Regions from separate parts of the Pseudorhizobium sp. NPDC055634 genome, predicted to be linked through region 3. Evidence: riboswitches for the same ligand, from Rfam matches in the RefSeq annotation. Region 3 holds a riboswitch; each other region holds the start of a gene.
What was found. A riboswitch is a leader RNA that binds a small molecule or an ion and turns the genes downstream of it on or off. The one in region 3 is predicted to bind thiamine pyrophosphate.
Positions count from the first base shown of each region.

Region 1: another riboswitch for thiamine pyrophosphate. It lies ahead of thiM (hydroxyethylthiazole kinase); the one in region 3 lies ahead of thiB (thiamine ABC transporter substrate binding subunit).
Region 2: another riboswitch for thiamine pyrophosphate. It lies ahead of ACWGPT_RS04870 (ABC transporter permease); the one in region 3 lies ahead of thiB (thiamine ABC transporter substrate binding subunit).

Region 1 covers NZ_JBSHHW010000009.1:123,819-133,711, reverse strand. The annotation lists gene ACWGPT_RS15595 (DUF1194 domain-containing protein) at 1-59, opposite strand, end outside; gene ACWGPT_RS15590 (YqaE/Pmp3 family membrane protein) at 169-327, opposite strand; gene ACWGPT_RS15585 (1-phosphofructokinase family hexose kinase) at 383-1,369, opposite strand; gene ACWGPT_RS15580 (GFA family protein) at 1,584-1,958, shown strand; gene ACWGPT_RS15575 (HD domain-containing protein) at 1,955-2,362, shown strand; gene ACWGPT_RS15570 (SDR family oxidoreductase) at 2,431-3,213, shown strand; gene ACWGPT_RS15565 (glycoside hydrolase family 13 protein) at 3,348-5,033, shown strand; TPP riboswitch at 5,112-5,206, shown strand; gene thiM (hydroxyethylthiazole kinase) at 5,246-6,052, shown strand; gene thiE (thiamine phosphate synthase) at 6,049-6,684, shown strand; gene thiD (bifunctional hydroxymethylpyrimidine kinase/phosphomethylpyrimidine kinase) at 6,681-7,496, shown strand; gene ACWGPT_RS15545 (acetyl-CoA hydrolase/transferase family protein) at 7,527-9,020, opposite strand; gene ACWGPT_RS15540 (FdhF/YdeP family oxidoreductase) at 9,213-9,893, opposite strand, start outside.
Region 2 covers NZ_JBSHHW010000002.1:373,619-383,511, forward strand. The annotation lists gene ACWGPT_RS04850 (DUF294 nucleotidyltransferase-like domain-containing protein) at 1-543, shown strand, start outside; gene ACWGPT_RS04855 (TRAP transporter substrate-binding protein) at 561-1,559, opposite strand; gene ACWGPT_RS04860 (TRAP transporter large permease) at 1,571-3,430, opposite strand; gene ACWGPT_RS04865 (ABC transporter substrate-binding protein) at 3,436-4,380, opposite strand; gene ACWGPT_RS04870 (ABC transporter permease) at 4,399-5,157, opposite strand; TPP riboswitch at 5,293-5,396, opposite strand; gene ACWGPT_RS04875 (5-methyltetrahydropteroyltriglutamate--homocysteine S-methyltransferase) at 5,571-6,665, opposite strand; gene ACWGPT_RS04880 (aromatic ring-hydroxylating oxygenase subunit alpha) at 7,018-8,259, shown strand; gene ACWGPT_RS04885 (2Fe-2S iron-sulfur cluster-binding protein) at 8,261-9,346, shown strand; gene ACWGPT_RS04890 (FadR/GntR family transcriptional regulator) at 9,492-9,893, shown strand, end outside.
Region 3 covers NZ_JBSHHW010000006.1:205,708-215,600, forward strand. The annotation lists gene ACWGPT_RS12350 (AAA family ATPase) at 1-188, opposite strand, end outside; gene ACWGPT_RS12355 (thiamine diphosphokinase) at 287-937, shown strand; gene ACWGPT_RS12360 (ABC-F family ATP-binding cassette domain-containing protein) at 941-2,764, shown strand; gene ACWGPT_RS12365 (response regulator) at 2,915-3,364, shown strand; TPP riboswitch at 3,415-3,513, shown strand; gene thiB (thiamine ABC transporter substrate binding subunit) at 3,531-4,553, shown strand; gene ACWGPT_RS12375 (thiamine/thiamine pyrophosphate ABC transporter permease ThiP) at 4,560-6,191, shown strand; gene ACWGPT_RS12380 (thiamine ABC transporter ATP-binding protein) at 6,178-6,903, shown strand; gene ACWGPT_RS12385 (M48 family metalloprotease) at 7,094-8,623, shown strand; gene ACWGPT_RS12390 (RNA polymerase factor sigma-32) at 8,633-9,493, opposite strand; gene ACWGPT_RS12395 (CarD family transcriptional regulator) at 9,784-9,893, opposite strand, start outside.

The sequences.
Region 1 (9,893 bases), on a different contig from region 3:
ACAGGCGGCCCGCCGACCGCGCCGGAGAGAGATAAAAGCATCGCAAGCGTGGCAAGCATGGCGGCTCCGATCCTGCGTTTAGCCGAAGAGTAACACAGGATGCCGGGGCCGCGACGCCGGCAGGACGGCAATCGTTCAAAAATGGGTGAGGACTTGCCCCGCGGATAACTACTTGCGGAGAATGACCCAGAGGGCGTGAACGATACCGGGGAGCCATCCGAACAGTGTCAGGAGGATGTTTAGCCAGAAATGCAGGCCGAGACCGACCTGGAGGAAAACCCCGAGCGGCGGCAGAAGGAAGGCGAGCAGAATGCGAATGATGTCCAAGGTCGGCTCCGGATTGCTGTTGAGCGCCTGCACAACGCAATCGACGGACCGAGGTTCATGTGAAATTCGGATCCGGCTGCTCGTCTTCCATCCTTCTGATCATTCCCTCAGAATCCAGGGCATCGGCCCCGTATCGATAGAGCGCCAGCACATCCTCCCGGCGGCACAGCTCGCTCCCTTCCCGCATCACCGTTGCGGCACCGGCGGCGATGCCGAACCGGAATGCGTCTCGGACAGGGTAGTCATGGATCAGCGCCCACAGCATACCGCCGACGAAACTGTCGCCCGCGCCGACCGTCGAGCCAACCCTCACCTGGAAGGAGGGGAGCTTGAGATAACCGTCCGCATTGACCAGCACGGCGCCCTCGCGCGCCAGGGACAAGGCGACATGCTGGACCGAGCCTCGCGCGACAAGATCCTGGCATGCGAGGACGGCCTCCTCGGCGCCCAGGCTGCGCCCGACGATATCCTCCAGCTCGTCGAGGCTGGGCTTGATCAGGTAAAGCCCGCCGGCGTCCAGCGCTGCCGCAAGCGCGGGGCCGGACGCATCCAGGATGATCCTGGTATTCCTGCCCGCCAGTTGGCGCACCATCGAGGCGTAAGAATCCTGGGGCATCCCGCGGGGGATGCCTCCACTCAACACTACGTAGTCCCAGCGCCCACCATCCAGGAAACGATAGACCTGTTCGGATTCCGCGGGGGAAACGATCGGGCCTTCTGGAACGAAGCGGAATTCGTCCCCGGTCTTCAGGTCCTTCACCATGAATGCGATCCGGGTCATGCCGGCGATCTCGATGGTATGGAGCTTCACCTGGAGGCTTCTCGCCGCCTCCAGGAATATCTTGCCGCTCGCGCCGCCCTCCAGGACCAGGAGGTCGCAGGTATCCCCCATTTCGGCAAGAACCCGTGCAACGTTCACGCCCCCGCCGCCGATGCTCTGGCTCTGGTTGCGCGTCCTGATCTTCTTGGTCGGGACCACTCTCGCTGCCTCGTTGGCGATGTCGAGCGACGGATTGAGCGCCACGCAGAGGATTGAGGTCATTGTCCCGGAGCCTTTCGTCGGTTCAGTCCAGTCGACGTCCGTAGAGGGTCGTGCTGGCCTAGCCATTTAGAATGCCACATGCCCGTCGCCAAGATGCCTCGCCCGTTCCATCCGCCTCGATGCGGAACGAACCGCCTCTCGCTCCGTTCAATGGCCACCACGCTTCGAACTACCAGACGCCCCCGATCGGGCGGAGTAATCAAGGGAGGGCTGAATGATAATCCGGTCCGGACGCTGCCTTTGCGGCGACGTCGCCTACACCGTGAAGGGGCCGCCGCTCCGGGTCGGTCTCTGTCACTGCGCCGACTGCCGGAAGGAGAGCGGTTCCAGCTTTGTCACCTTCGCGATCTGGCCTGCACATGCTTTCGAAAGCTCCGGAGATATCGGTCTCTTCCATGGACGGGGCTTCTGCCGGGCTTGCGGCTCCCGGATGTTCAACCCGGGAGAGGAAGAGGTGGAAATTCGCGTCGGATCTCTCGACATGGCGCCTACCGACCTTGAACCGACCTACGAGCTTTGGATCAAGCGCCGCGAGAACTGGCTCCCGCCCGTCCAGGATACCGAACAGTTCCTTGAGGACCGCGAATGATCGCCGGTGCGTCGCGTGCCCGGGAGATCGCGGAGGAGGCTCATGCCGGCGAGATGAAGCGGACCGGGGAGCCGATGATCGATCATGTGCGCCGGGTTGCCGCTTCCGTCTTCGGCGAGGATGCGGTGACCGTGGCCTGGTTGCACGACCTGCCTGAAAACGCACCCGAATGGACGGTCAACCGATTGCGAAGCGAGGGCTTTGCGCCCGCGGTCCTTGCCGCCGTTGACGCCCTGACCAGGCAAGGCGGGGAATCGTACGAAGAACTGGTCATGAGAGCCGGCGCAAATCCATTGGCGAAGGCCGTCAAGCTGGCGGATCTCCGCGACAACCTGGCGGTTACGGAGCGCACCGGAGGCGATGGCGAGAAATATCGCATCGGGCTTCGGCTCCTCGAAGAGTGACGGCAGATGGGCCGGCAGCCGGCATCGCCGCCTTGTCTGCGGCCGAACGAGACGAAGGGATGGACGACATGGAACTGCAATCGCGTGTGGCACTGGTAACCGGTGCCGGATCGGGCATCGGCCGGGCATCGGCGGTGACGCTTGCCGCCCATGGAGCAAAGGTCGCCCTGCTCGGACATACGCGCCGGGATCTGGAAGTGGCGGCCGCTGAAATCACCGCGAGGGGTGGGGAGGCGATCGTGCTGGAGGCGGATGTCGCCGACGAGGCGCAGATGAACGAGGCGGTCTCCCGCATGATCGAGGCATTCGGCCGGGTGGACATCGTCGTCGCCAATGCCGGCATCAACGGGGTATGGGCGCCCATCGACACACTGAAGCCCGAGGAATGGGACCAGACGATCGCGGTGAACCTGCGCGGCACATATCTGACGCTTCACACGACCGTGCCGGTCATGAAGGCCCATGGCGGCGGATCGATCATCATCGTTTCCTCCATCAACGGCAATCGGACGTTTAGTTCGCCGGGGGCCACCGCCTATTCCGCCACCAAGGCGGCACAGGTGGCCATGACGAAGCAGCTGGCACTGGAACTCGGAAGGCACAAGATCCGGATCAACGCGGTCTGCCCGGGGAAGATCTCCACGGAGATCGACGACAACACCAGCATCCGCGATGCCGACGAGACGGCCGTTCCAGTCGAGTGGCCCGAAGGCGACATACCGTTGACGGAGGGCGCGCCCGGCGCCGCCATGGACGTCGCCGATGTGATCCTCTTCCTCGCATCGCACAGGGCCCGGCATGTGACGGGCGTGCCGATCTACGTCGATGGCGGCCAGGGTCTCCTGCGGTAAGTGCGGCGCGCCGCATTCTCGATGATTGCCAACCCCGGGCGGGAAACGTTTCTTGATCGGCCTTGCGTTCAAACGACGGGAACCGCTCCGCTCATCTTGCGTTGGCGATCGTGATCCCGATATCGGAGCCGCGCATGACCGAGCTTGCCGCCAGGCCGCAAAACCTACCGATCCCCGAGCGAAAATGGTGGCATGCCGCAACTGTCTACCAGATCTATCCGCGCAGTTTCTGCGACAGCAACGGAGACGGGGTCGGCGACCTTCCCGGCATCATCAGCCGCCTCGACTACCTGCAGTCCCTCGGCGTTACGGTCCTCTGGCTTTCGCCGATCTACAAGTCGCCGATGGACGACAATGGCTACGACATCGCTGACTATCAGGCTATCGCACCCGAATTCGGTACTCTTGCAGACTTTGACAGGCTCGTCGCGGAGGCGCGCCAGCGGGGCATCGGGATCCTCCTCGATCTCGTGGTCAACCACACGTCCGAGGAGCACCCATGGTTCATCGATGCGCGCAGTTCGCGGGAAAACCGACTGCGCGACTACTACATCTGGCGGCCACCGGCGCCGGACGGCGGTCCGCCCAACGACCTGACGTCTTCCTTTGGAGGTTCCGCATGGACACTCTGCCCGGAGACCGGCGAATACTACCTGCATCTGTTTTCGAAGAGACAGCCGGACCTCAACTGGAAGAACCCCGAGGTGAGGTCTGAAATCTACCGGATGATGAACTGGTGGCTGGATCGGGGCATTGCCGGCTTCCGGATGGACGTGATCGATCTCATCGGCAAGGATGTCGATGCGGGCATTACCGCCGACGGCCCGCACCTCCATGATTACCTTCAGGAAATGAACCGCGAGACGTTCGGGCAGCGGGACATTCTGACGGTCGGCGAGGCCTGGAGCGCGACGCCGGATTCTGCCCTGCTCTATTCGGGAAGGAACCGTCGCGAACTCTCCATGGTGTTCCAGTTCGAGCATGTGACCCAGAGCTGGGACGAAGTGATGGGAAAGTGGCGGCCGAAGCCGATAGACCTCGTCAAGCTGAAGGCGGTTTTCGGCAAATGGCAGCACGCGCTTTCGGAAGACGGATGGAACTCCCTGTTCTGGGGCAACCACGACCTGCCACGCGCCGTCTCGCGGTACGGCAATTCCACGGGCTACCACGTGGAATCGGCCAAGATGCTCGCCACCGTGCTGCATCTCATGAAGGGCACGCCGTTCATCTACCAGGGCGAAGAGATCGGCATGACCAATGCCGCCTTCGCCTCCATCGACCATTACAAGGATATCGAGACACTCAACCTGTATCGCCTGCATCTGGAGGCAGGGCTTCCCGCGGAAGACTTCATCCGCGGCGCAAACGAAAGCGCCCGTGACAACGCGCGCACGCCCATGCAGTGGAGCGCCGATCCCAATGGCGGGTTCACGACCGGCGCTCCCTGGATTGAGGTCAATCCGAACTATGCGACCCTGAATGCCGCGAGCCAGATATCCGACGATCGCTCCATCTGGGCGCACTACCGGGCCCTTACCCGTCTTCGCAAGCAGCATCCCGTGATTGTCTACGGGCGCTATCAGGCCTGGCTGGATCAGCATCCGGATGTGTTCGTCTATACGCGGACGCTGGAGGACGAGGAGCTTCTGGTCGTCGCGAGTTTCGCCCCGCGCGAGGTCGAGGTCACGCTCCCGGACGAATTGCGCCGGCGAGGTCGCTGCCTGATCAGCAACTATGCGCCGATGGAGGAAGTAGGGTCGACTATGAGCCTCCAACCGTACGAGGCCTTTGCGCTCCTGTCGTCCCGCCTCGCGCCTTAGCAGCCCGGAACGGCTCCGTTTGCTCCGGCATTGCGTCGGCAGTTTGAGGATGACAAGCGCCCTATTTCTTCCTAAGTCTGGTGGAGACGGGGGCGTCCGCTGAAGCGGGCTGAGAAGTACCCTTTGAACCTGAACCAGATCATGCTGGCGGAGGGAGTCGCGGGTGGAGATGCCCCTGCCTTGCCCTTGCTGGATGAAGAAAGGGCGATCTCATGACAGATTTTCCGTCCAGTTGCGGGACGATGCTGGAGGCGTTGCGCGCGACCAATCCCCTTGTCCAGTGCATTACAAACGACGTCGCGATGAATATAGCCGCGAACGTCCTACTCGCCGCCGGCGCGTCGCCGGCCATGGTCAGCGCCGAGGAAGAGGCTGCCGAGTTCGCCGGGATCGCGGCCGCCGTGACGATCAATATCGGCACCCTGCGGGCGGCGGGCGTGCCCGGGATGAAAGGTGCGGCCGGCGCGGCGAAGGCCATGGGAAAGCCCTGGATATTCGATCCGGTCGCCCACTATGCCACGAGTTTCCGACGCCGCGTGACAGGAGAGCTTCTGGAACTCGAACCGACGGTTATCCGCGGGAATGCCTCGGAAATCCTCGCCCTCGCGGGCTTCGAGAGCAGGGGTCAGGGCGCCGACAGCGGCGACAGCAGCATCGCGGCGGCATCCGCGGCAGTCGAGCTTGCTCGGCGGCACTCCTGCATCGTCGCCGTCACCGGCGAGAGCGACATGGTCACCGACGGCGATCGCCGGATTTGGATCGAGGGAGGCTCGGAAATCATGCCCAAGGTCACGGCGTTCGGCTGCGCCCTGACCTGCCTCACCGGAGCCTTCGCCGCCATCGCCCCGGACCGGCCGTTGGAAGCAACCGTCGCCGCCATGGCGCTTTTTGCGGTCTGCGGCGAGGATGCCGGCCATCCGGCGCAAGGACCCGGCTCTTTCCCGCCGCTGTTCCTCGATGCCCTCTCGGCCATTGGCCCGCTGAGGCTCCAGGCGGAAGCAAGGATACGCACGGAATGAAGAACTTTGATCTCTCGCTCTACGTCATTCTCGATCCTGACCTCTGCCGCGCCGTCGGCATGGCCGAGACCGCCCGACTCGCCGTCGAAGGCGGCGCAACCATGATTCAGCTCAGGGACAAGCACGCCGACCGCCGCGGCCTGGTCGCTGCCGGAAAATCGGTCCGGGCCGCAATGGCCGGATCGGGAGTGCCCCTGATGGTCAATGACGATGTGGAGGCGGCCCTGGAGATTGGCGCAGAAGGCGTGCACGTGGGGCAGTCGGACATGGCGACGGCGGCGGCGCGTGCTGCCATCGGAAACCGGCTGATCCTTGGCCTCTCGGTCGAGACAAAAGAACTGGCGCGCGGGGTCGATCCTTCCCTCGTCGATTATATCGGTGTCGGCCCGGTCTTCGCCACGGCCACCAAGCCCGACCACAAGCAGCCAATCGGCCCGGAGGGCCTTGCCGCTATCGTCGCGGCTTCTCCGGTTCCGGCGGTCGCGATCGGGGGGCTGAAAAAGGACCATGTCGCTTCGGTCTTGGCGGCAGGTGCGTCCGGCGTGGCGGTCGTCTCCGCAGTGTGCGGCACGCCCGACCCGCTCGGCGCCACCCGCGAACTGCTTGCGGAAATAAGGAGAGCGAGATCATGATCGCCAACATTCTCTCCATCGCCGGCTCCGACCCGTCCGGGGGCGCCGGAATACAGGCCGATCTCAAGACCTTCGCGGCACGCGACACCTACGGAATGGCGGCCGTGACGGCGCTGACTGCCCAGAACACGAAAGGCGTCTACGGGGTTCACGTCGTCCCTGCCGCATTCGTGGCCGATCAGGTCCGTACGGTTCTTGACGATATTCGGGTCGATGCCGTGAAGATCGGCATGATCGCCGATGCCGGGATCGCCGAAACGCTGGCGGACATCCTGTCCCGGCATCCGGATATCCCGATCGTCCTCGATCCGGTCATGATCGCCAAGGGCGGCGCCTCCCTTCTTGCGGACGAGGCGATTGCAGCGCTCAGGGACCGTCTCCTGCCGCTTGCGACCGTCCTCACCCCGAACCTTCCCGAGGCCGCCGCCCTTTTGGGAGAACCGGAGGCGCGGGACCGCAACGCGATGGTGGCGCAGGCCGAGGCGTTGAGAGCGTTCGGGGCGGGGGCCGTGCTGGTGAAGGGGGGGCATCTGCCGGGCGATGAAAGTCCTGACGTCCTTGCGGAGCATAGCGGACCGACATGGTTCGAGGGAAGCCGGGTGAGGACCAGCAACACCCATGGAACGGGATGCACGCTCTCGAGCGCGATTGCCGCGGAACTCGGAAAGGGCAATGCCGTCGCTGCGGCTGTCAGCACCGCCAAACGGTATCTCGCAACGGCAATCGCCCGATCGGGGGAACTCGATGTCGGATCGGGCCACGGCCCCGTGCATCATTTCCACAACACCGGTCGAACCGATCCCGTCGGATAGGGATCGGGCGGGCCGCGGTGCGCCATGTGACTAGCTTTCGTGCATCGTCCCGGTCGCCTGGGAACGGACGTGCCAGGAGAGCGCCTCCTCGAGGAGATGCGGCGTGTGCCCTCCCCTTGCGCAGGCGCGCTCGAAATAGCTCGTCAACGCGTCCCGGAAATCCGGGTGAGCGCAGGTCCGGATGATCTCCAGGGCCCGTTCGCGAGGGGCCAGTTCGCGCAGGTCCGCCAGTCCGTTTTCGGTGACGATGATGTCGACGTCATGCTCGTTGTGATCGACATGCGGCACCATCGGGACGATCGAAGACAGCTTGCCGCCCTTGGCCAGCGATTTGGTCACGAAGATCGACAGGTAGGCATTGCGCGCAAAATCGCCAGACCCGCCGATTCCGTTCATCATGTGCGTGCCGTTGACATGGGTCGAGTTCACGTTGCCGTAGATGTCGACCTCCAGTGCGGTATTGATGCCGATCACCCCCAGCCTGCGGATGACTTCCGGGTGATTGCTGATCTCCTGCGGCCGGAGTACCAGCCGCTCCTTGTACTTAGGGAGATCGGAGAAGACCCTGTCGGCGCAGGCGTCGGAAAGGGTGATCGACGACCCGGAGGCGAAGGCAAGCTTGCCGGCGTCGAAAAGGTCGAACGTGCTGTCCTGGAGGACTTCGCTGTACATGCGCAAATGATGGAACGGGCCGTCGGCAAGACCGCTCAGCACCGAGTTCGCGATGGTCCCGATGCCCGCCTGCAAGGGCTGCAGGGTAAGGTCAAGCCGCCCCTTTTGAACCTCGTGCTCGAACAGACGGATGAGGTGCGACGCGATGGCACTGGTATCGGCATCCTGCGGCTCGACGGTCGACGCGCTGTCCTTCACCTCGGTCACCACGATTGCGGCGATCTTGTCGGGATTGATCGGCACATAGGGGAAGCCGACGCGGCTGTCGCACGTCACGACCGGAATCGGCACCCGGGTCGGCCGCTTGCCGGGGAAGTAGATGTCATGCAGCCCCTCGAGCTCGAGGGGCTGGCTGAGATTGATCTCGACGATGATCTTCTTGGCAAGCACCGCGAAACTCGCGGAATTTCCGACCGAAGTCGAAGGAACGATATTTCCTTCCTCGGTAATCGCCGCGGCTTCAACGATCGCGTAGTCGATCGGGCCGAGCTGGTTCGAACGCAAGTGCTCGACCGTTTCCGAAAGGTGCTGGTCGATGAACATGACCTCCCCGCGGTTTATCGCGGCGCGGAGGGTGCGGTCGGCCTGGAACGGCATGCGGCGGGCAAGAACCTTCGCCTCCGTTAGCATCCTGTCGACATCGTGGCCGAGCGATGCGCCGGTGATCAGCGTGATCTTGAACGGGTCCGTGCGGGCACGTTCCGCCATTGCGACCGGCACCGCCTTGGCATCGCCCGCGCGCGTGAACCCGCTCATGCCGACGATCATTCCATCCCCTATCAGGGCTGCGGCTTCCTCGGCCGAAACGATCTTCTCAAACAGGGCAGGGCGACGAATACGGTCGGCGATCATCTTCTCATCCTTCGATTGCATCAGGCCATCTGATCAGGGGCCGGGCAGCCGTTCAGGCAGGCAAACGCTGCCTGCGTCGGCGCGCACAATATGCGAATGCAAACCTGCAAACATTGAGAAATGTCAAGTCCGTGTCAGCCGCCGCGCAGCCTCGCACCCGGGTCGGCCGCAGGGCATGTCACCGAAAGCCGGTCACACGAGGATGCGAACGGGAACGGCCTTGGACGCCGGCGTATGGGACCGTTTCTCGTGAAGAGAGAGCGGAACGAGCGGGTTCAGCTCCGGGTAGTAGCCGGCAACGCAACCGTCGGGGAGATCGAAAGGGAGCACGCTCAGGTCGCCCACCCTGCGCTCGATGCCGTCGTCCGTATCGGTCTTCAACGCGACCTTCTGCCCCTCGATCAGGCCAAGCCGCGCCATCTCGCGAAGGTTGATCAGCAGGACCTTTCGCGTTCCCTCTATGCCCCGCAGCCGGTCGCTGTAGCCGTAGATGGTGGTGTTGAACTGGTCGTTGCTGCGCAGCGTCATCAACCGGTAGCGGCCTTCCCGATCGTCGAAGCCGGTCGCGGCGAGCCCCTCTGGCACGGTGAGCTCCGCCTTCCCGCTTTCCGTCTTCCATATGCGCTCGCGGGCACTGTTGCCGCGATAGAAGCCGCCGGGGGTGAAGAGCCGCCGGTGGAAGTCATGGAACTGGTCCGGATAGGTATTTTCTATCAGGTCGCGGATCTTGGAATAGTCGCCCTGCCATTCATCCCACTTCACGCTGGGATTGGGAGAAAGGGTGGACTTGGCGAGGCCGGCGACGATGGCAATCTCGGAAAGCAGTTGCTCGCCTGCAGGTTTGTGCTTGCCGACGGAGCCGTGGATGCAACT
Region 2 (9,893 bases), on a different contig from region 3:
AACGTCGACATCTTCTTCGACCTCGTGCCGGCGCATGTCTCATCGACCGGGGCTTCCCGGCTTGCGGAAAGCGTCCGGACGGAAGCTGGCAATACGGCGCGGGGTTCCCTCGACATGCTGCGGATGCTCGGCGAGGACGCAGCGGCACGCCGCAACCCGCTCGGCATGTTCGGCCGATTGCGGAAAGACAATCACGGTCGGATCGACCTCAAGGAAGGGGCCCTGCTGCCGATCGTCTCCGGCGCCCGCGTCGTGGCGCTCCGCCACGGCATCTGCGCCCATGCGACGCCGGAGCGCCTGCGCCAGGCGGCCGCGGCGGCCGGACGCGGGCAGGCCGACGCGGAGCTATTGGCCGACATGCACGGCTTCCTGATGCGGCTCATCCTGACCCAACAGATCGCCGACATCGAGGCCGGCCGCAAGCCCGGGGGCACGGTGGACGTGTCCAGGCTCGAGCGCGGCGACATGGAGCGGCTGCGCGAGGCGCTCCAGCATGTCGGCCTCGTTCGCCACCTGGTGAAGGACCTGCTGCGGGAGGACTGACCGCAGCGACCTGCGGCTCAGGCAAGCTGGAGGACCTCGTCGATGACCTCCTTGCCGCCGACGGTCGCGCTGAACTCCTCCCAGACGGCTTCGGCGGGCTTTCGCCACGCCTCGGGCTGTTCCGGCTCGAGCACCTGCGCTCCCTGCGAGACGGCGATATCGAGCGAGGCCTTCTCGTCCGCCGCCATCCAGCCGTTGAAAAGGTCGCAGGCCTCGGCGGTGATTGCCGAGAGCGCCTGGTGCTCCTCCTCGTCGAGACCCCGCCAGAAGTCCGCCGCATAGAAGGCGACACCGGCGGAGCGGATGTGCGAGGTCCGCGTCAGGAAGGGCACGACCTCATAGAGCTTCAGGCCCGAATAGGCGGAAACGGTCAGGTCCATGGCGTCGGCCACGCCGGTCGAAAGGGCGTTATAGGTCTCGGTGATCGGTATCCCGACGGGGATGGCACCGAAGCCGCTCCACAGGCTGGTGTGAAGGCGGCTCTGGATCACCCGCATCGTCTTGCCCTGCAGCTGCTCCGGCCGGGTGACCGCTTCCTTGGCGAGAAGATGGCGGGCGCCGTAATCGACGAAACCGCCGACCACGAACCCCTCCTCGCCGAGCCGCCGGCCGAGTTCGCTGCCGACCCCGCCGCCGACGACGCGGGCGAGATGGGCCCCGTCGCCGTAGAGGAAGGGCAGGTCGAGGATCTGCAGTTGCGGCACCCAGGCGGTCAGGGTCGAGACGGTGCAGAGGCTTGCCTGGATCGAGCCGAGCAGCGCGCCGTCGGCAACATCCTTCTCGCCGCCCAACGCACCGTTGGCGACGATCCTAAAGCGAAAGCGGCCGGGAAGACGCTCTTCCGACCGTTCCGCGACCCAGCGCCAGATCCGCGTTTCCGGCTTTTCCTCCCCGAGCAGCGAGGCGACCGTGACCACCCGGGTGCGGGCATGGGCGGGGCGAATGAAACCGGGCGAGGCCAGGGCCGGGAGAAGGCCGGCGGCGGCAAGGAAGTCACGGCGTTTGAGCGGGAGCATCGGCTATCCTTTCAGAGGAGAAGTGCGAGCTGGCAGAGGATCAGGAGGGCGCATAGCAGCGCGGCGAGATAGGGGACGACCGCCCTGAAGAGCGCGCCGGCGGGAACGCCGGTCGTACCGCTGACGACGAAGACCAGCATGCCGACCGGCGGCGTGAGGCCTCCGATCATCAGGTTGACCACGGCAATCACCCCGACCTGGACGGGATCGATCCCGGCGGCGATCGCAAGCGGCAGCAGGATCGGTCCGAGCAGGAGGATGGCGGCTCCGGTGTCGAGCACGAGGCCTGCCCCGAGCAGGACGAGATTGCAGAGCAGGAGGACCTGCCACGGGCTTTCGCCGAGCGACCCGACGATGCCGACGACCGCCCCGGCGACATCGTCCATGGCGAGAAGAAAGGCGAAGGGCGCCGCCGCGCCGATCAGGAGGCCGATCGCGGCCGTTTCGGCGCCCGCCTGGCGGAAGGTGGAGACAAGCTCCCGGCCACGGAACCCGCCTGCGATGGCAAGAAGAAGCGCGTAGCCGGCCGCGACGGCGGCAGCCTCGGTCGGGGTCACGATCCCGAAACGGATGCCGCAGATGACGACGGCGACAAGCCCGAGCGCCGGCAGCGCGGCCAGCATGGCGCTTGCCCGTTCAGGGCCGCCGGCCCGGCGACCGCGGGGGCTGTCGCCATTCGCCAGACGGATCGCCACCGCCAGGCAGGCGGCCATGAGAAGACCGGCATAGAGGCCGCTCGTCAGCAAGGCACCGGCCGAAACGTCCGTCGCGGCCGCCAGGATGAGGAAGGCGATCGACGGGGGAATGATATTGTCGAGGACGGAAGTGGCGGCGATGATCGCGGCGGAACGCTCGGGGGGATAGCCCTGGCGCACGAGATGCGGATGAAAGGTGGCCGCCCCGAAGGCGGCGTTGGCGATCGACGAACCGGACGCGCCGGAGAAGAAGACGCTGGTCAGGAGCGCGGTCTGCGCCAGGCCAGCCCTCCTGTGGCCGACAAGGGTTTCAGCCAGCCGCACGAGGCGATGCCCGGCGCCGGAGATGGTGAGCAGGCCGCCGCAGAGAAGAAAGAATGGGATGGCGAGGAGCAGGAAGCGCGACATGCCCGACGCGGCCGAGGAGACGATGGCAGGTTCCGACATTCCGCTTCCGGCCGGAATTGCGATCAGGACCCCGGCCAGGAGGCAGTGGGCAAGCGGGGCGCCGACGAGGAGACCGGCGCCGGCGGCGAGTGCGGCGACCGCGCTCGGCAGGAGGCCGGAGACGAGGTCGGCCTCCGGGAGGACGAAGGCGATTGCCGCGCCGGCGACAAGCGACAGGACGCCATGAAATCCCTTCCCCTCGGCGATGCGCAGCAGGAGGAGCATGGCAAGAAGGAGAAGGCCGCCCGCCGCGAGCGGCCAGAACCTCAGATATTCCGGCAGGCCAAGCGCAGGCGAGACCGAGCGTATCGCCGTCGCCGCCTCGGCCCCTCCCCTGGCGAGAAGGAAGCCCGCGGCCGCACTCACGGCATCGGCGCCGACGGTTGCCATGCCCCGCCCGCGCGGCGGCAGGAGCCGGGTGACGATATCGAGGCGAAGGGAAAGCGGGCCCCGCAGCGTCAGCGGCAGGCCCGCGCAGACAAGCGCGAGGAAGAGCCAGAGAGCGGCCTCCTCCGTGCCGGCAAAGCCGGTCGAGGCGCCGTAGCGGAGCGCGACCGCGACGAGGACGAGAAGCAGGAGCATTGCGAGGAGAATGCCCGCCGCAGCCGAGAGCACGCCTGTAATCCGCAGCGCGAGCCCGGCCGCGACGGAAGGCGCTGCCGGCCGGTCTTCCGGTCGGAGCAAGGCGGGCTGGGCCGGGTTCCCGCCGGCACTGTCGCCGGACGCCATCCGCGTCACCCCCCGATCTCGATGGCGATATCCGCGACCGGCGGCGCCTTTTCGATCAGCCCACTTTCGACCAGGAAGGCGCCGAAGCGGGCATAGCGACCACGGTCGAGCGCGGCGGGGCGCTTGGCAAAGCGCGGAAGGGTATCGCGGAAGGCCTGGCGGTTCAGTTCGTCGTCGAGATCGGGATAGGCGGCGATGAAGAGCGCCCAGGCTTCATCCGGATGGTTGGTGAGGAAGATGCTGGCCTCTTCCACCGCCTTGAGGAACCGCGGCAGGCGATCGTCGCCGGCAAGTTCGCTGCGCGTCACGAAGATCAATTCGTCATAGATCGGCACGCCGTGTTCCTCAGGGAAGAAGGCGCGCGCCTTTCCTCCCGCAAGCCGGATCTGGGTGAGTTCGAAATTGCGGTAGCCGCCGATCGTCGCATCGACCTGCCTGCCGAGAAGCGACGAGGTAAGCGCGAAGTTGACATTGACGAGTTCCACCTCGTCCGGGGCTATCCCCTCGGCCGCAAGCATGCACCTCAGCATGGCACTCTCGAAGCCGGAGACGGAAAAGCCGATCTTCCTGCCCTTGAGATCTGCGAGCGTGTTGACCGGTCCGTCGGAGAGCACCGTCAGCGTGTTCAAAGGCGTCTCCACCAGGGTGCCGAAGCGAACGAGCGGCAGACCCGCGGCATGGTCGAGGTAGAGGTTGGGCTGATAGTGGACGCCGACATCGGCCTGCCGTGCCGAGACGAGCCGCGGAACGGACGAGGGGTCGGCCGGCGGGATGAGTTCGACCTCCAGCCCCTCCGCCTCAAACAGGCCCTTCTGGCGGGCGACGACGATCGGCGCATGATCGGGATTGACGAACCACTCCAGCATGACGGTCAGGCGATCCGCGGCATGAGCGGTCATCGGCATCGAAAGGGCCGCGGTGAGGAGGAGGGAAACAAGACGACTATTCATGAAAGCTTCTCCGGCTAACTATCTTGCGTTACGGGACGGGACTTCGGGCGCCCAGGGCGTGAAGCGGGCGGTGGCCGCATCGACCGCGAGCCGCAACAGAAGGGTGAGCAGCGCGAGGACGACGGTTGCGGCGAAGACGATATCGGTCTGCATGCGGGCGTTCGCCTGGACCATGACAAAGCCCAACCCGGCAGACGCGCCGACCCATTCACCGACCACCGCGCCGATGGGCGCAAGGGGCGCTGCGACGCGCAGGCCGGACACGAGGCCCGGCAGGGCGAGCGGAACGCGGATGTGGCGAAGGGTCTGCCAATGGGTCGCCGGGGTCAGCGCCACGGCATCGAGGATGGCGGGGTCGGTCCGGTTGAGGCCATCGGCGAATGCGGACGCGACCGGGAAGAAGATGATGATCGTGGCCATCACCGCCTTCGACGCGACACCGAACCCGAACCACAAGACGAGGATCGGCGCCAGCACGAAGACCGGCAGCGCCTGAAGCACGAGGATGACGGGCCAGACGAGCCGGCCGGCACGGGGGAAGGCGGCGACCGCAAGGGCCGCGAGCGAGCCGAGCAGCGCGCCGCAGGCAAGCCCGATGGCAATCTCGGTGATCGTGACCAGGCTGTTGGACAGCAGGAAGCCGCCCCGAGTGGCGAAGGCGGCGAGCACGTTCGCCGGTGGCGGCAGGATGTAGGCCGGGGGCGTGAAGAGCCAGACCGCGAGCTGCCAGAGCACCAGCAGGCCGACGACCCCCATCCCCATGTGACGGGACGGCATGGTCCGCCTATCGCGCCGGCCGGCCGGACGGCGGACGCCCCGTCCGGGGGCGCCGACTTGAAATGCATGGCATGAATCGATCTCCCGACGTTACATCACGGAGATCCAGGCAAAGCGGAGAAGAGAATTCGCGCCGAAAAAGGCCGTTTCCGTTCCTACGCCGGCATGACCCGGATCAGGTTCAAGGGTCCGGCTCACCGCCATCTCAGCATCGTTACGATGCCCCCCTCGGAATGCGGCCATGTTCGGCGAAGTCCGGGCGAGTGTCAATCGGGTCGGTGCGGGAAAGGATCAGAGGCACCTGTCACCGGCGCGGAGGCGGGCCGTTCGCGGGCGGGAGGTTCTGGCGGGAGAGGGTCGGGATCGATGCGAACCCGCCCGCGGCAACGGACGGGTTCGGCTTTACCAAGGGCTTACGCCGTTCCCCAGATTTCCCGGGCGGTGTTCACCACCAGTTCGAGCTTGCGGCGCTGGTCTTCCTCGGTGATGGCATTGCCGTGCTCGGTCGACGCGAAACCGCATTGCGGCGCGATGCCGAGCTGGTCCATGTCGACGTAGCGGGAGGCCGCCTCGAACTGCTTGCGCAGCCAGTCCATGGATTCCAGCTCCGGCGTCTTGGTGGTGATGAAGCCGGCCATGATGCGCTTGCGGCCCTTCGGCAGGAGCTTGAGCGGCTCCAGCCCGCCGGCGCGGTCGGTATCGTATTCCATGAAATAGATATCGACGCTGGTCTTGTTGAAGATGGCGTCCGCGGCCGCGTCGTAGCCGCCGGTGGCGGCGTAGGTGGAGCGGAAATTGCCGCGGCACATGTGCATGCCGATGACCATGTCGGAGGGCCGGTCCTTGATCGCCTCCTCGAGCATCCAGGCATAGCGGTCGATCAGCCAGTCCGGATCCTGGCCCATGGCCTTGCGCTGCTCGCGCTGCTTCGGATCGCCGAGATAGGCGAAGAAGATGTCGTCCAGCTGCAGGTAGCGGCATCCGGCGGCGTAGAAGGCGGCGACCGCCTGACGGTAGGTCTCGGCGATATCGGCGAAGAGGACGTCGGGATCCTTGTACTCGGCCGGGCGGACGTCGACCGGATCGGTGCGGAAGTGGACGCAGGACGGGCCGGGGATCGAGATCTTCGGGCAGACGGTCGTATGATCCTTCACGAAGGTGAAGTGCTCGAGCATCGGGTGATCCTTGGGGAAGCCGAGCTTGCCGTTGATCACCGGATGGACCGGCGGGATCTGGGTGCCGTGAAACTGCACGCCCTGGCCGCGGGTTTCCATGTCCATGCCGTCGAGCATGCCCATGAAATCGAAATGCCAGAAGGCGCGGCGGGCCTCGCCGTCGGTGACGACCTTGAGGCCGACCTCTTCCTGCATCCTGATGAGCTTCGGGATTTCAGCGTCCTCGATGGCGCGCAGGGTGGCCGCGTCGACTTGCGCCGCGCGTGCCTCCGCAATGGCGAGCGGGCGAAGAAGGCTGCCGACGTGGTCGGCACGGAAAGGTGGTGTCGGCATGCTGTTCCTCCGATTGATGCCCCGTGTCGCGCGGCGGCATGGGCAGTCCACCCGCGAGCGCGACCGTCATGCCGATACCACAGGACGGGCCGGAACCGGAGAGGAAATCGCCGTGTCGAACGGCTGTTCCGTTTGCGCAGTCGCCATGTCGCGAAAGAACATCTCGAAATGCCGGCACCTCTGCTAGCCTGAAGCTGTTCGGCGCCGCACGCGCAGTGCGGTTTCGAGAAGACGATGACCGGCCCAGGGTCGATAGGAACGACTGGTTGCGGTGGGCGATCGGGCGACGGCGCCTCAGGGCGGGCCGGTGCGCAACTAAGCCATCCGACGGTCCCGCGAAGGGATGAAGAGAATGGATGCCCGCAACGACATGCTTCGCCGGATCAGGGCAAGGACCCCCGGCTTCAGCCTCGAACAACCCTTCTACACCGATCCCGATTTCCACCGGGTCGATCTGGAGGAGATCTGGTACAAGGACTGGCTGTTCATCGGCCATGACTGCGAGATCCCGCGCGCCGGCAATTATTTCACGGCGCAGATCGGCGACTATCCGGTGGTGATCGTCAGGGGAAAGGACGGCGCGATCCGGGCCTTCCACAATACCTGCCGCCATCGCGGCCACCGGGTCTGCACCCAGGAGCGCGGCGCGTCCGCCCGCCTCGTCTGCCCCTACCACCAGTGGACCTACGACCTCGACGGCTCGCTGGTCTTCGCGCGGCAGATGGGCGAGGATTTCGACAAGGCGCAGTTCGGCATGAAGGCCGTCGCCTGCGAGAGCGTCGCGGGCTACATCTTCATCTGCCTTGCCGAGACGCCGGGCGACTTCGGTCCGGTGCGCGCGTCGATCGAGCCGTACATGAAGCCGCACCGGCTGTGGGAAGCCAAGGTCGCCCACCGGAACACGATCGTCGAAAAGGGCAACTGGAAGCTCGTCTGGGAAAACAACCGGGAATGCTACCACTGCGCCAGCAATCACCCGGAACTCTGCCGCACCTATCCAGAGGCGCCGAGCGCGACGGGGGTGCAGGGCGCAAAGGACGATCCGGTCATCGCGGAACACTGGGCACGCTGCGAGGCGGCGCGGCTGCCGAGCGAGTTCCGCATCGACCCGTCCGGCCAGTTCCGCACCGCCCGCATGCCGCTGATCGAGGATGCCGAAAGCTACACGATGACGGGCCGAAGGGCCGTGCGACGGCCGCTCTCCGACGATGTCACGATCTCGCATATCGGCACGATGCTGCTCTTCCATTACCCGACGACGTGGAACCACATCCTCGTCGACCATGCGATCTCCTTCCGCGTGCTGCCGCTGTCGGCGGAAGAGACGGCGGTCACCACCACATGGCTGGTGCACAAGGATGCCGTCGAGGGCGTCGATTACGATCTCCACGACCTGACGCATGTGTGGAACATGACCAACGACCAGGACCGGCAGATCGTCGAGGAGAACGCCTTCGGCATCCGCTCGCCGGCCTACGAGCCCGGACCCTATTCTCCCGAGCACGAGGGCGGAGTCATGCAGTTCGTCGAGTGGTACACGAACTTCATGCTGACCCGCCTGCAGGGCGGCACGGCGCTTTCGGCGGTGGCGTGAGATGAACATGGCGCAGCCGATCTTCCGCCACCTCGACGAAATGCGCCCGTGGACAGACCGGGAGCACCGGCTGGAATGCGTGGCGGTCACGCCGGAAGCGCCGGACGTGATGACCTTCACCTTCCGCCCGGACAAGCCCGGCATATGGTTCCGCTACCTGCCCGGCCAGTTCGTCACCCTGGAAATACCCGTGGGTCCCGAGCCGCTGATGCGGACCTACACGCTCTCCTCCAGCCCGTCCCGCCCCTATACGGTCTCGGTCACCGTCAAGGCGCAGGCCGGATCGATCGGGACGCGGTGGATGTTCGACAACCTGAAGCCGGGGATGTCGCTGAAGGCCTTCGGCCCGCTCGGCGATTTTTCCTATGCCAGGCACCCGGGCAGCCGGTATCTGTTCATCTCCGCCGGATCGGGCATCACGCCGATGATGTCGATGACGCGCGATCTCGGCGACCGGTCGCCCGACAGCGACATCACCTTCCTGCACTGCGCCCGCTCGCCCGACGACATCATCTTCCGCTGGGAGCTGGAGGCCCGGGCGCGCGACATGCCGCAGTTCACGCTCGGCCTGATCGTCGAGCAGTTGTCGCGCGGACAGCTCTGGTCCGGGCTCAAGGGCCGCATCGACAAGGCGAAGATCGCGCTGCTCGCGCCCGATTTCCTCGACCGCACCGTCTTCTGCTGCGGGCCGGAGCCGTTCATGGCGACCGTGCGGGACGCGCTGAAGGGCGCGGGCTTCGACATGGGCCGCTACCACGAGGAGAGCTTCCAGCCGGTCGCGACGCCACTGCCCTCCACGAGCGCCGGGGAAATCGGCGAGATCGCCCCGGCAAGGGTGGCCTTTTCCGCTTCCGGCAAGGAAGGGCGCTGCGAGCCCGGGCACACGATCCTACAGACCGCCCGCGCCGCCGGAGTGCGGATCGCCGCCGCCTGCGAATCCGGCCTTTGCGGCACGTGCAGAGTGCTCAAGCTCTCGGGGGACGTGGAAATGACCCACAATGGCGGCATTCTTGACGAGGAGATCGAGGAGGGCTTCATCCTCGCCTGCTGCTCGCGCCCGAAGGGCGACGTCGAGATAGAGGCCTGAGCCCGTTCCCCTGTCGATCCGAGCGAAACGCTCTGACTGCCTAAAGCTTCGCCAATTTCCGGAATGACCAAAAAATAGATTGACGGCGCGTCGAAACCGACGTCCACTGAACCAATCGGAAAGTGGTGCGCACGGTGGTACGAACTTGAGTACGGTAAAGCACGACAATGCCAACTACGCCCTCGAGCGGCTGCGCGAGATGATCGCGGCCGGCGAGCTTGCCCCAAACGGACGGCTGCCGACCGAGCGGGACCTTTCCGAAAAGCTCGGCATCGGCCGGCGCGCCGTCAGGCGGGCGCTGGAAGTCCTGGAATCGGAAGGACTGGTGTGGCGCAAGCACGGCGCGGGCACCTTTGCCGGAGAAAAGCCGGACAGCCTGACCGACCAACTCGGGGCGATCGTCGCCGGCACCGATTTCATGGAGATCATGGAGGTCCGGCTCAGGATCGAGCCGCAACTTGCCCAGCTTGCCGCGATGCGCGCCAAACCGCGGGACATCGAGCGCATGCGCAGTCTCGCCGCCAGGATCAGCCACAGCGAGGACGCC
Region 3 (9,893 bases):
GTGGTCGACTTGACGTTCCACTCGATGAGGTCGAGACCGAGAGCGGCAGCGATCTGCCTGGCCAGTTCCGTCTTGCCCGTCCCCGGCTCGCCCTTGACCAGGAGCGGCCGTTCGAGACGGATCGCGGCGTTGACGGCGACCATCAGGTCGGTGTCGGCGATATAGTCGGCGGTACCCTGGAACTGCATGATGGACCTGTTCGGATTGTGGCCGCAACCTAAAAGCTCGGCGAATGCCATGCAAGTCGCTTTCCCTCGCCGGCCCGTTTGGGCTATGGGCTTCACCAATGACCAAGTCCACGTTCACGATCCTGCTCGGAGGCGAGCTTACGCTCACCGACCGGCTGCGACGGGCGCTCGAAGGAAGCCGCTTCATCGCCGCCGACGGGGGCATGCGCCATGCCGCGACCCTCGGGATCGAGCCGGAACTTTGGGTCGGCGATTTCGACTCCACGGAGCCGGCCCTGATGAAGGCTTTCCCGGACGTCCCGCGCCACCCGTATCCGTCAGCCAAGAACGAAACCGACGGAGAGATCGCGACGGCCGAGGCAATCGAGCGGGGAGCGGGACGCCTTGTGCTTGCGGGCGCCCTCGGCGGCGAGCGAAGTGACCATGCCCTGCAGCATGTCGTCCATGCCCTGAGCCTTGCCGAGCGGGGCATCGACGTGCTGCTGACCTCCGGAACCGAAGAAGCCGTGCCCCTGCTTCCGGGACGCGTCGCGATCGACCTGCCGGCTGGTTCCTTGTTCTCGGTGATCGGTCTCTCCGACCTGGAGGGTCTCGATATCGTCAACGCCCGCTACCCGCTGGAGAGTTTCTCCCTGCCCTTCGGCTCGTCCCGGACGATTTCAAATGTGGCCAAGGGTCCCGTCACCTTCGCCCTTCAACGCGGCACGGCGATGATCCTCGCCCGCCCCTATGACCTCAGCGGAGCCTGACCCATGGCGCCTCCCATCCTCAAACTCGACGATATCTTCCTGAGCTTCGGGGGCACGCCCCTTTTGGCCGGCGCGAGCCTGCAGGTGGAACCGGGCGACCGCATCTGCCTCGTCGGACGTAACGGATCCGGCAAGTCCACGCTGATGAAGATCGCCGCCGGCATGGTCGAGCCGCAATCGGGCGAAGTATTCCGCCATCCGGGGGCGACGATCCGGTACCTCGAGCAGGCACCGGACTTCCAGGGCTATCGAACGGTCCAGGCTTATGCGGAAGCAGGCCTCGGGCCCGGCGACGATCCCTACCGCGTCACCTACCTCCTGGAACATCTCGGCCTCACCGGGGAGGAGGACCCGGCACGCCTCTCGGGCGGCGAAGCCCGGCGCGCGGCGCTTGCCCGCGTCATGGCGCCCGAGCCCGACATCCTCATGCTCGACGAGCCGACCAACCACCTGGACCTGCCGACGATCGAATGGCTGGAGGACGAGCTCCGGAAGACGCGAAGCGCCCTCGTGCTGATCTCGCACGACCGGCGTTTCCTGGAGAAGGTCTCGACGGCGACCGTCTGGCTAGATCGCGGCACCTCCCGTCGTCTCGACCGCGGCTTTTCCCATTTCGAAGCCTGGCGCGACGAGGTGCTGGCGGCGGAGGAACTGGAGCAGCACAAGCTGGGCAAGGCGATCGAGCGCGAGGAGCACTGGCTGCGCTACGGCGTGACGGCGAGGCGCAAGCGCAACATGCGCCGCCTTGGTGAATTGCAGACCATGCGCGCGACCTACCGCGGCCACAAGGGTCCGCAGGGGACGGTGCAGGCGGCCGCATCGGAAGGCCGGGAATCCGGCAAGCTGGTGATCGAGGCGGAGGCCATTACCAAGCTCTACGGGGAACGCGTCATCGTCGCTCCCTTCTCGATCCGCGTGCACCGTGGCGACAGGATAGGCCTCGTCGGCCCGAACGGTGCAGGCAAGACCACCCTCCTGAAAATGCTGACAGGCCAGCTCGAGCCCGATAGCGGCACAGTCCGGCTCGGAACCAATCTCGAGATCGCCACCCTCGACCAGAAGCGCGAGGACCTCGACCCCGAGGACACGCTTGCCCACTACCTCACGGACGGACGCGGCGAGACGCTTCTCGTCAATGGCGAACAACGTCACGTCGCGGGCTACATGAAGGATTTCCTCTTCCAGCCCGAGCAAATGCGGACGCCGATCAAAAACCTTTCCGGCGGCGAGCGCGCGCGCCTGATCCTTGCCCGGATCATGGCCAAGCCTTCCAACCTGCTGATCCTCGACGAACCCACCAACGACCTCGACATCGAAACGCTGGACCTGCTGCAGGAGATCGTCGCCGGCTACAACGGCACCGTCATCCTGGTCAGCCACGATCGCGACTTCCTCGACCGGACGGTGACCTCGACCATTGCGCCCGCCGATCCCGAGGCGCCGGACGGGCGCTGGATCGAATATGCTGGCGGCTATTCTGACATGCTGGCCCAACGGCGCGGCGCGCAGGAGGAAAGACGGCGATCCGAGCGCCAGGCCAGGGAAAAGGCGGAAGGGACGCCGCCCGCCGGCGATGCGCCCAAGAATCGCGGCAAGCTGTCCTTCAAGCAGAAGTTCGCCCTGGAAAACCTGCCGAAGGATATCGAAAGGGCCGAGGCCGAGATCGCCTCGCGGGAAGAGCGAATGGCCGATCCGAACCTTTTCTCGAGGGACCCGGCAGGCTTCAATGCGCTGGCTGGCGAACTGGAGGCACTGCGCAAGCGCCTTGCCGGGATGGAAGAGGAATGGCTTGAGCTTGAAATGCTGCGCGAGGAGCTTGAGGGCTGATCTTAACCATCTGTTAGCCATGAAAAGGACTTGAAGCACGTCAACCTGTCGCATTGCGGAACAATGCCGGCGAGTGGTCGTTCGGGTGGCAGTATCGATGTGGCACGGCCTGATCGGTACCAAGCGGCACCGAACCATCAGGAGCATCCGATGCTGACAGGCGTAACGAGTGGTTGGCAGAACCCAGTCTCCGAGGAACACCGTGTCCTCATCGTGGAGGACGAATTCCTGATTGCCCTCGACGTGGCAGAGACGATCGAGGCCATGGGCCTCAAGGTCGCCGGACTGGCGAACGGTCGCAGCCCCGCCCTGGCACTCGCGCATTCCGCGGACATCGCCCTCGTCGACGTCAACCTGGCGGACGGCAGGACAGGCCCGTCCATCGGCCGTGAACTGGCGGAGAAATACGGAGTTACGGTTATCTTCATGACCGCAAATCCCGAGGAGATCGAGCCTGGCAACAACGGCCCTCTGGGCGTTCTCACCAAGCCGGTCATGCCTCATGTCATCGAGCAGTCGATCGGCTATGCGCTTGCGGGCCGCACGGGCGGCTGCGCCGAACTGCCGCGCGAGCTTCGCGTCTTCCAGCGCGCTCACTGACCGCACCTGGACGGCGCTTGCAAAGCGCCGTGTCCCTCGCTAAATCTCTGGCTGATCTAACGGGGTGCCGCGCGCGGCTGAGAGGTATCCACCAACCCGCAGAACCTGATCCGGTTAACACCGGCGGAGGGATTAGACGGCGTCCATCGGCCCCTATTCCTTCGCGATCAGCACGGAGGCATGGATGCGGCTCTCGGGATTTTTGGCTTTCATCGCGGGATTGACCGCTCTGACCCCGGCTCTTGCCCAGGAGCCCAGCCTTACCGTCTATACCTACGAAAGCTTCACGGCCGAATGGGGCCCGGGCCCTCGGGTAAAGGCGGAGTTCGAGAAGTCCTGCGGATGCAGGGTGAACTTCGTGGCTGTGGCCGACGGCGTCGCGCTTCTCTCCCGGCTGAAACTCGAAGGCGAAAATACTGAGGCCGACATCGTCCTGGGTCTCGACACCAATCTTGCCGCAGAAGCCAAGGCGACGAGCCTGTTCGAGCCTCATGGTCTCGATACCGGCGCAATCACGGTGCCGGGCGGCTACCGGGACGACATCTTCATCCCCTATGACTACGGACATTTTGCAGTCGTCTACGACACCAAGACCATCGACGCCCCGCCGACGAGCCTGAAGGATCTGGTGGAGGGGGACCCGTCGCAGAAGATCGTGATCCAGGATCCACGCACCTCCACCCCGGGGCTCGGATTGCTCTTGTGGGTGAAGTCCGTCTACGGCGACCACGCCGAAGAGGCATGGACCAAGCTTCGCCGTCGCATCCTGACCGTAACTCCGGGCTGGTCGGAGGCCTATGGCTTGTTCACCAAGGGCGAGGTTCCGATGGTCCTCTCCTACACCACCTCTCCCGCCTATCACATGGTCGCCGAGGGTAGCGATCGATACCAGGCGGCACCCTTCGCTGAGGGCCATTACATCCAGATCGAGGTGGCAGGGCTGACGCGGACGTCGGATGAGAAGGAACTTGCGCGGCGGTTCCTCGATTTCATGATGTCGCCCGCCCTCCAGGACATCATTCCGACGACCAACTGGATGATGCCGGCGGGAAAGACGAGCGAGCCTTTGCCACCAGCGTTCGATCGGCTCGTGCAGCCGGCCAGGACCTTCCTCATGGATCCTTCCGAAGTGGCATCGAACCGTCAGGCATGGATCGACGAATGGCTGACCGCCATGAGCGGACGCTAGCCTCCGATGCTGACAGGACGGGAGCAGAGAGCCGCGATCGGCGGAGGCATTATCGCCTTCTTCGCCATCGCCGCTTTTGTAGGGCTTGCCGTCTACGCACTTCTTGCCGCCGCGCCGGCAGGTGAAGGTCACGCCTTCTGGTCGGCCTATACGGTGCGCGTACTGCGGTTCACGCTGCTTCAGGCGGGGCTCTCGACGCTGCTTTCCATCGGACTTGCAATCCCGGTCGCACTGGCGCTCGCCCGGCGGCCGCAACTTCCGGGACGGCTCTGGATCCTGCGGCTGATGGCGCTGCCGATGGGGCTTCCCGCACTTGTGGCGGCGCTTGGCCTCATCACGATCTGGGGCAGACAGGGGCTCCTCAACTCGCTCCTCCTGCAGGCAGGCCTCGACGAGCCGGTGAGCATCTACGGCCTCGGCGGCATCCTGCTCGCGCATGTTTTCTTCAACCTGCCGCTCGCCTGCCGGTTGATGGTCGCCTCACTCGACCGTCTGCCGGGCGAATACTGGATGCTTGCCGCGCAACTGGGCATGCGGCCGGCGCCTATCTTCCGGTTCATCGAATGGCCTGTGCTGCTCCGGGTCCTGCCGGGAATCGCCGGCCTGGTCTTCATGCTTTGCGCAACGAGCTTCACGCTCGTCCTGGTGCTCGGAGGAGGACCGGCCGCGACCACGCTGGAAGTCGCGATCTACCAGTCCCTGCGGTTCGACTTCGATCCCGCCCGCGCGGTGGCGCTGTCGCTGCTGCAGATCGGTCTGACGGCCCTGCTCCTGATCACGCTCTCCCTCCTGCCTGCCACCGATGACCGGTTTCCGAGAAGCGGGCGCCACGTGCGTCGTTTCGACGGGCATGGATTTGCCGCGCGTGCATGGGACGCGCTGGTCATCACCACCGCCACCGCCTTTGTCCTCCTGCCCGTTCTCGCGGTTCTCGCTGCGGGGTTACAGGCGGACCTCTCCCGTCTCCTCCAGAGCAACACCTTCCATCGGGCGCTGGCAACGAGCGCGACGATCACGCTGGCATCCGGCCTGCTCGCAGTCTCGGGCTCGGTCGCCCTCGTCAACGCGCGCCTGGCGATTGCCGACCGAAAGAACCCCGGCATGCTGCTCGGCGGCTTCTCCTCCATTCTCGGCGCCACCTCCCTGCTCGTCCTCCTCGTGCCACCGGTCGTGCTGGGCACGGGCTGGTTCCTGTTTCTGCGGCTCTCGGGCTCGGCGTCAACGTGGATCGTCTGGATCGTCGTTGCGATCAACGCGCTGATGTCGATCCCCTTCGTCATCAGGGTACTGGAACCGGCAATGGCCGAGCATCGCAGGGATACCGCCCGCCTTGCCGCGAGCATTGGCGTGACGGGATGGGCCCGCTTCTGGCGGATCGACCGCCCCGTGCTGACGAGGCCGGCGCTCCTGGCGCTATCGTTCGCGATGGCGCTGTCCCTCGGCGACCTGGGGGCGGTCGCGCTCTTCGCTTCCAACGATTTCGTCACCCTGCCCTGGCTGCTCTACGGCAGCCTCTCCAGTTACCGCACGCAGGATGCCGACGGTCTCGCGCTGTTGCTGGCGGCGGTATGTCTCCTGCTGACGGTGATCGGAACGTCGGGTCGGCAAATGAACGGGAGCCATCATGCCCATCGCTGAGTCTGCGCCTGAAATCCGGCTCGAGAACCTGGACCTGAATCTGGGGAGCGCGCGCCTTCATCTCGACTGCACCATCCCGGCCGGTATAATCACCGCCATTGCCGGGCCATCCGGCGCGGGCAAGTCCACGCTTCTGAACCTTGTCTCCGGATTCGAGATGCCGGACAGCGGTCGCGTCCTGTTCGGCGGCAAGGATATGGCGGGCCGCCATCCCTCCGAGCGCCCGGTATCGCTGGTCTTCCAGCACAACAATCTCTTCGGTCACCTCGACGTCTTCACCAACGTCTCGCTCGGGATCAACCCGTCCCTGCGCAAGCTGAGCGGCGAGGAGCGGGAAGCCGTGGTCACCGCGCTTGATCGGGTCGGGTTGGCGGGCATGGAGCGGCGGCTCCCGCCCACACTGTCCGGCGGCGAGCAGCAACGCGTCGCATTTGCCCGCGCGCTGGTGCGCCGCAAGCCCGTCCTCCTGTTGGACGAGCCCTTCGCCGCGCTGGATCCGGGGCTGAGGCTGGAGATGGCCGAGCTCCTGTCCGATTTGCATCGGGAGACCAGGATTACCGTCATCCTCGTGACCCACGACCGGGAGGAGCTTCGCCGCCTGGCGGACCATGTCCTTTTCATGGACGGTGGACATATCCTGGTCGCTGCCCCGGTCGCGCAGTTCCTGAAGCGGCATGATCTGGCCGCCGTCCGGCAATTCCTCGCCGGCTGACCCCTGCCACAATTTAGTCGTGGCACGGTGGCATCGCAGCAACAGCATGGTCCTGCTTTGATTGCCACGGGCGTTCTGGACAGGAAGCACTATATTGGCTGAAAGAAAGTCGCTAAGCCGGAAGAAAAAGGCGGCCGGCCTTGTACAGGGTGGGGCGTCCCCTGCGGATGATGGGAAGCGGGTCTGTAGAATGACGAAGCCGAGACTGCGGACGAGCAAGCGTGGAGGGACGGCGTCCCGCCGGACCGGTACGGCCCGCGCGGCAAGGCATCTTGCCTTCCTGTTCGCCTCCGCCGCCGCGCTCTCCAGCTGCCAGTCCATCCTCGACCAGGCTTACCAGCCGAATGTCGCCCCATCCGAGAACCCGCAGATCGTCGATCAGGTTCAGAAGAACGACCCCCGTGCCCAGATGGGCGCGCGCGAACATCCTCGCATCGTCGCGAGCTATGGCGGCGAGTATCACGATGCCAAGACCGAAAGGCTGGTCGCGCGCATCGCCGGGGCGCTGACGGCCGTCGCGGAAAATCCCTCGCAGTCCTACCGCATCACCATCCTGAATTCGCCGGCGATCAACGCGTTCGCCCTGCCGGGCGGCTATCTTTACGTGACGCGCGGCCTGCTTGCACTCGCCAACGACGCGTCGGAAGTCGCGGCCGTTCTCTCGCACGAAATGGCCCACGTGACGGCCAACCACGGGATCGAGCGCCAGAAGCGGGAGGAGGCGGAGGTCATCGCCAGCCGGGTGGTCGCCGAAGTCCTTTCCAGCGACCTCGCCGGCAAGCAGGCCCTCGCACGCGGCAAGCTGCGGCTGGCCGCCTTTTCCCGGCAGCAGGAACTGCAGGCCGACGTGATCGGCGTCCGGATGCTGGGAGAAGCCGGCTACGACCCCTATGCCGCTCCGCGCTTCCTCGATTCCATGGCCGCCTATGCGCGCTTCTCCTCGGTGGATCCGGACAGCGACCAGAGCCTCGACTTCCTCTCCAGCCATCCCAACGCACCGCAGCGCGTCGATCTCGCGCGGCGACACGCGAGGGCGCAGGGCATGGAGGGGACTGTCGGTGACCGGGGGCGTGAGTACTATCTGGCAGGCATTGACGGCCTTCTCTACGGCGACAGTCCGGAGGAAGGCTTCGTGCGCGGGCAGACATTCCTGCACGGAAGCCTTGGCATACGCTTCGAGGTCCCGGCCGATTTCCGGATCGACAACAAGGTGGATGCCGTGCTCGCGACCGGGCCCGGTGAAACGGCGATACGCTTCGATGGGGTCGATGCCGGCGACACCACCAGCCTGACCAACTATCTGACCAGCGGCTGGGTTGCCGGCCTGAAGCCGGAAACGGTCCGCATGACAAGCGTCAACGGCCTTCCGGCCGCGACCGCCCGTGCCTCGGCCGAGCGCTGGGATTTCGACGTCACCGTCATCCGGATCGACGACCAGATCTTTCGCTTCCTGACGGCGGTTCCCAAGGGGAGCGCGGCGGTGGATTCGGTTTCGACCGTGCTCAAGTCGAGCTTCCGGAAGATGACGCCCGAAGAGATAGCCTCGCTGAAGCCGCTCAGGATACGGATCGTGACGGCCGGGCCGCAGGACACCCTGGCAAGCCTTGCCGGACGCATGATGGGTACGGACCGCAAGCTTGACCTCTTCAAGCTGATCAACGCGCTTCCGGCCGGCGCGGCGATTTCGCCCGGCCAGAAGTTCAAGATCATTTCAGAATAGCACCGCCCTCTAGCAGGCGGCCATCTGCGGATTGGCGGATACGAGCGCGGACTTGAGCTTCTCCATCGCCCGGCTCTCGATCTGGCGCACGCGTTCCTTGGAAATGCCGAGCTCCGCACCAAGGGCTTCGAGCGTCGCTCCCTCGTCGGTCAGCCGACGCGCCCGGATGATCTTCTTCTCGCGATCGTTGAGCTTGGTGAGGGCACCGTGCAGCCATCGCATGCGCCGCTCGCCGTCGATCATCCCGGAAACCTGCTCGTCGGGGAGAGGCTCTCCGCTTGCGAGCATGTCCAGCCGTTCGCCGCTGTCTGCATCGCCGGCTATGGAAGGCGCCTGGAGAGAGGCGTCGTTGCCCGAAAGCCTCGCATCCATTGTCTGGACATCGGCGACACTGACGCCGAGGGCGGCGGCGATCTCCTCATGGATCGCACGCGATGTAAGATTGCTGTCGCCGCGCGCGAGCTTGGCGCGAAGGCGCCTCAGGTTGAAGAACAGCGCCTTCTGGGCGGAACTCGTGCCGCCGCGGACAATCGACCAGTTGCGGAGGATATAGTCTTGCATCGAGGCGCGGATCCACCAGCTGGCATAGGTGGAAAAACGGACGTCGCGGGCGGGCTCGAACCGGGCGGCTGCCTCAAGAAGCCCGACATAGCCTTCCTGTACGAGGTCGCTCATCGGCAGGCCGAAGCCGCGGAACTTGGAAGCCATGGCGATTACCAGCCGCATATGGGCGAGCGCAATCTGGTTTCGGGCATCCTGATCCTGGTCGTCCTTCCACCTGACCGCAAGGTTTCGTTCCTCATCTCTCGCCAGATAGGGAGCCGACATTGCGATCTTGATCATATTGCGGTCCGCAGACATGGCTTTCATCGTGTCTTCTCCGTGACGTTGGCTGGCTTCGACAAGAATGACAGTCGGATGATGCCGCGGCCGCTGCCACGAATTGACCCCTTCCGCCGTCCTCATCCCCTCTTCGTTCCCGCGAGGTCTTGCCATCTCGAGGCCGACCTCTATGTCGTGTTTGGGAAACAGCCGTTGAGGCGTCGTGCAGACGGACAACAGTCGCCGTTACGGCGGATTAACGTCCTGCGCGGAAAAAAGTTCCAAAAAAAACCCGGCGCGAAGGCCGGGTCTTTGGGTCAGCAATGAAATGACTGCGCTTACGCGGCCTCTTCCTGGGAGTCTTCTTCCTCTACGACCTTGCCCCGCTTCGGTCCCTTGGCGAGATTGACCTCGACCAGGCGGACGGCCTCCGTATCGGACATCTTGT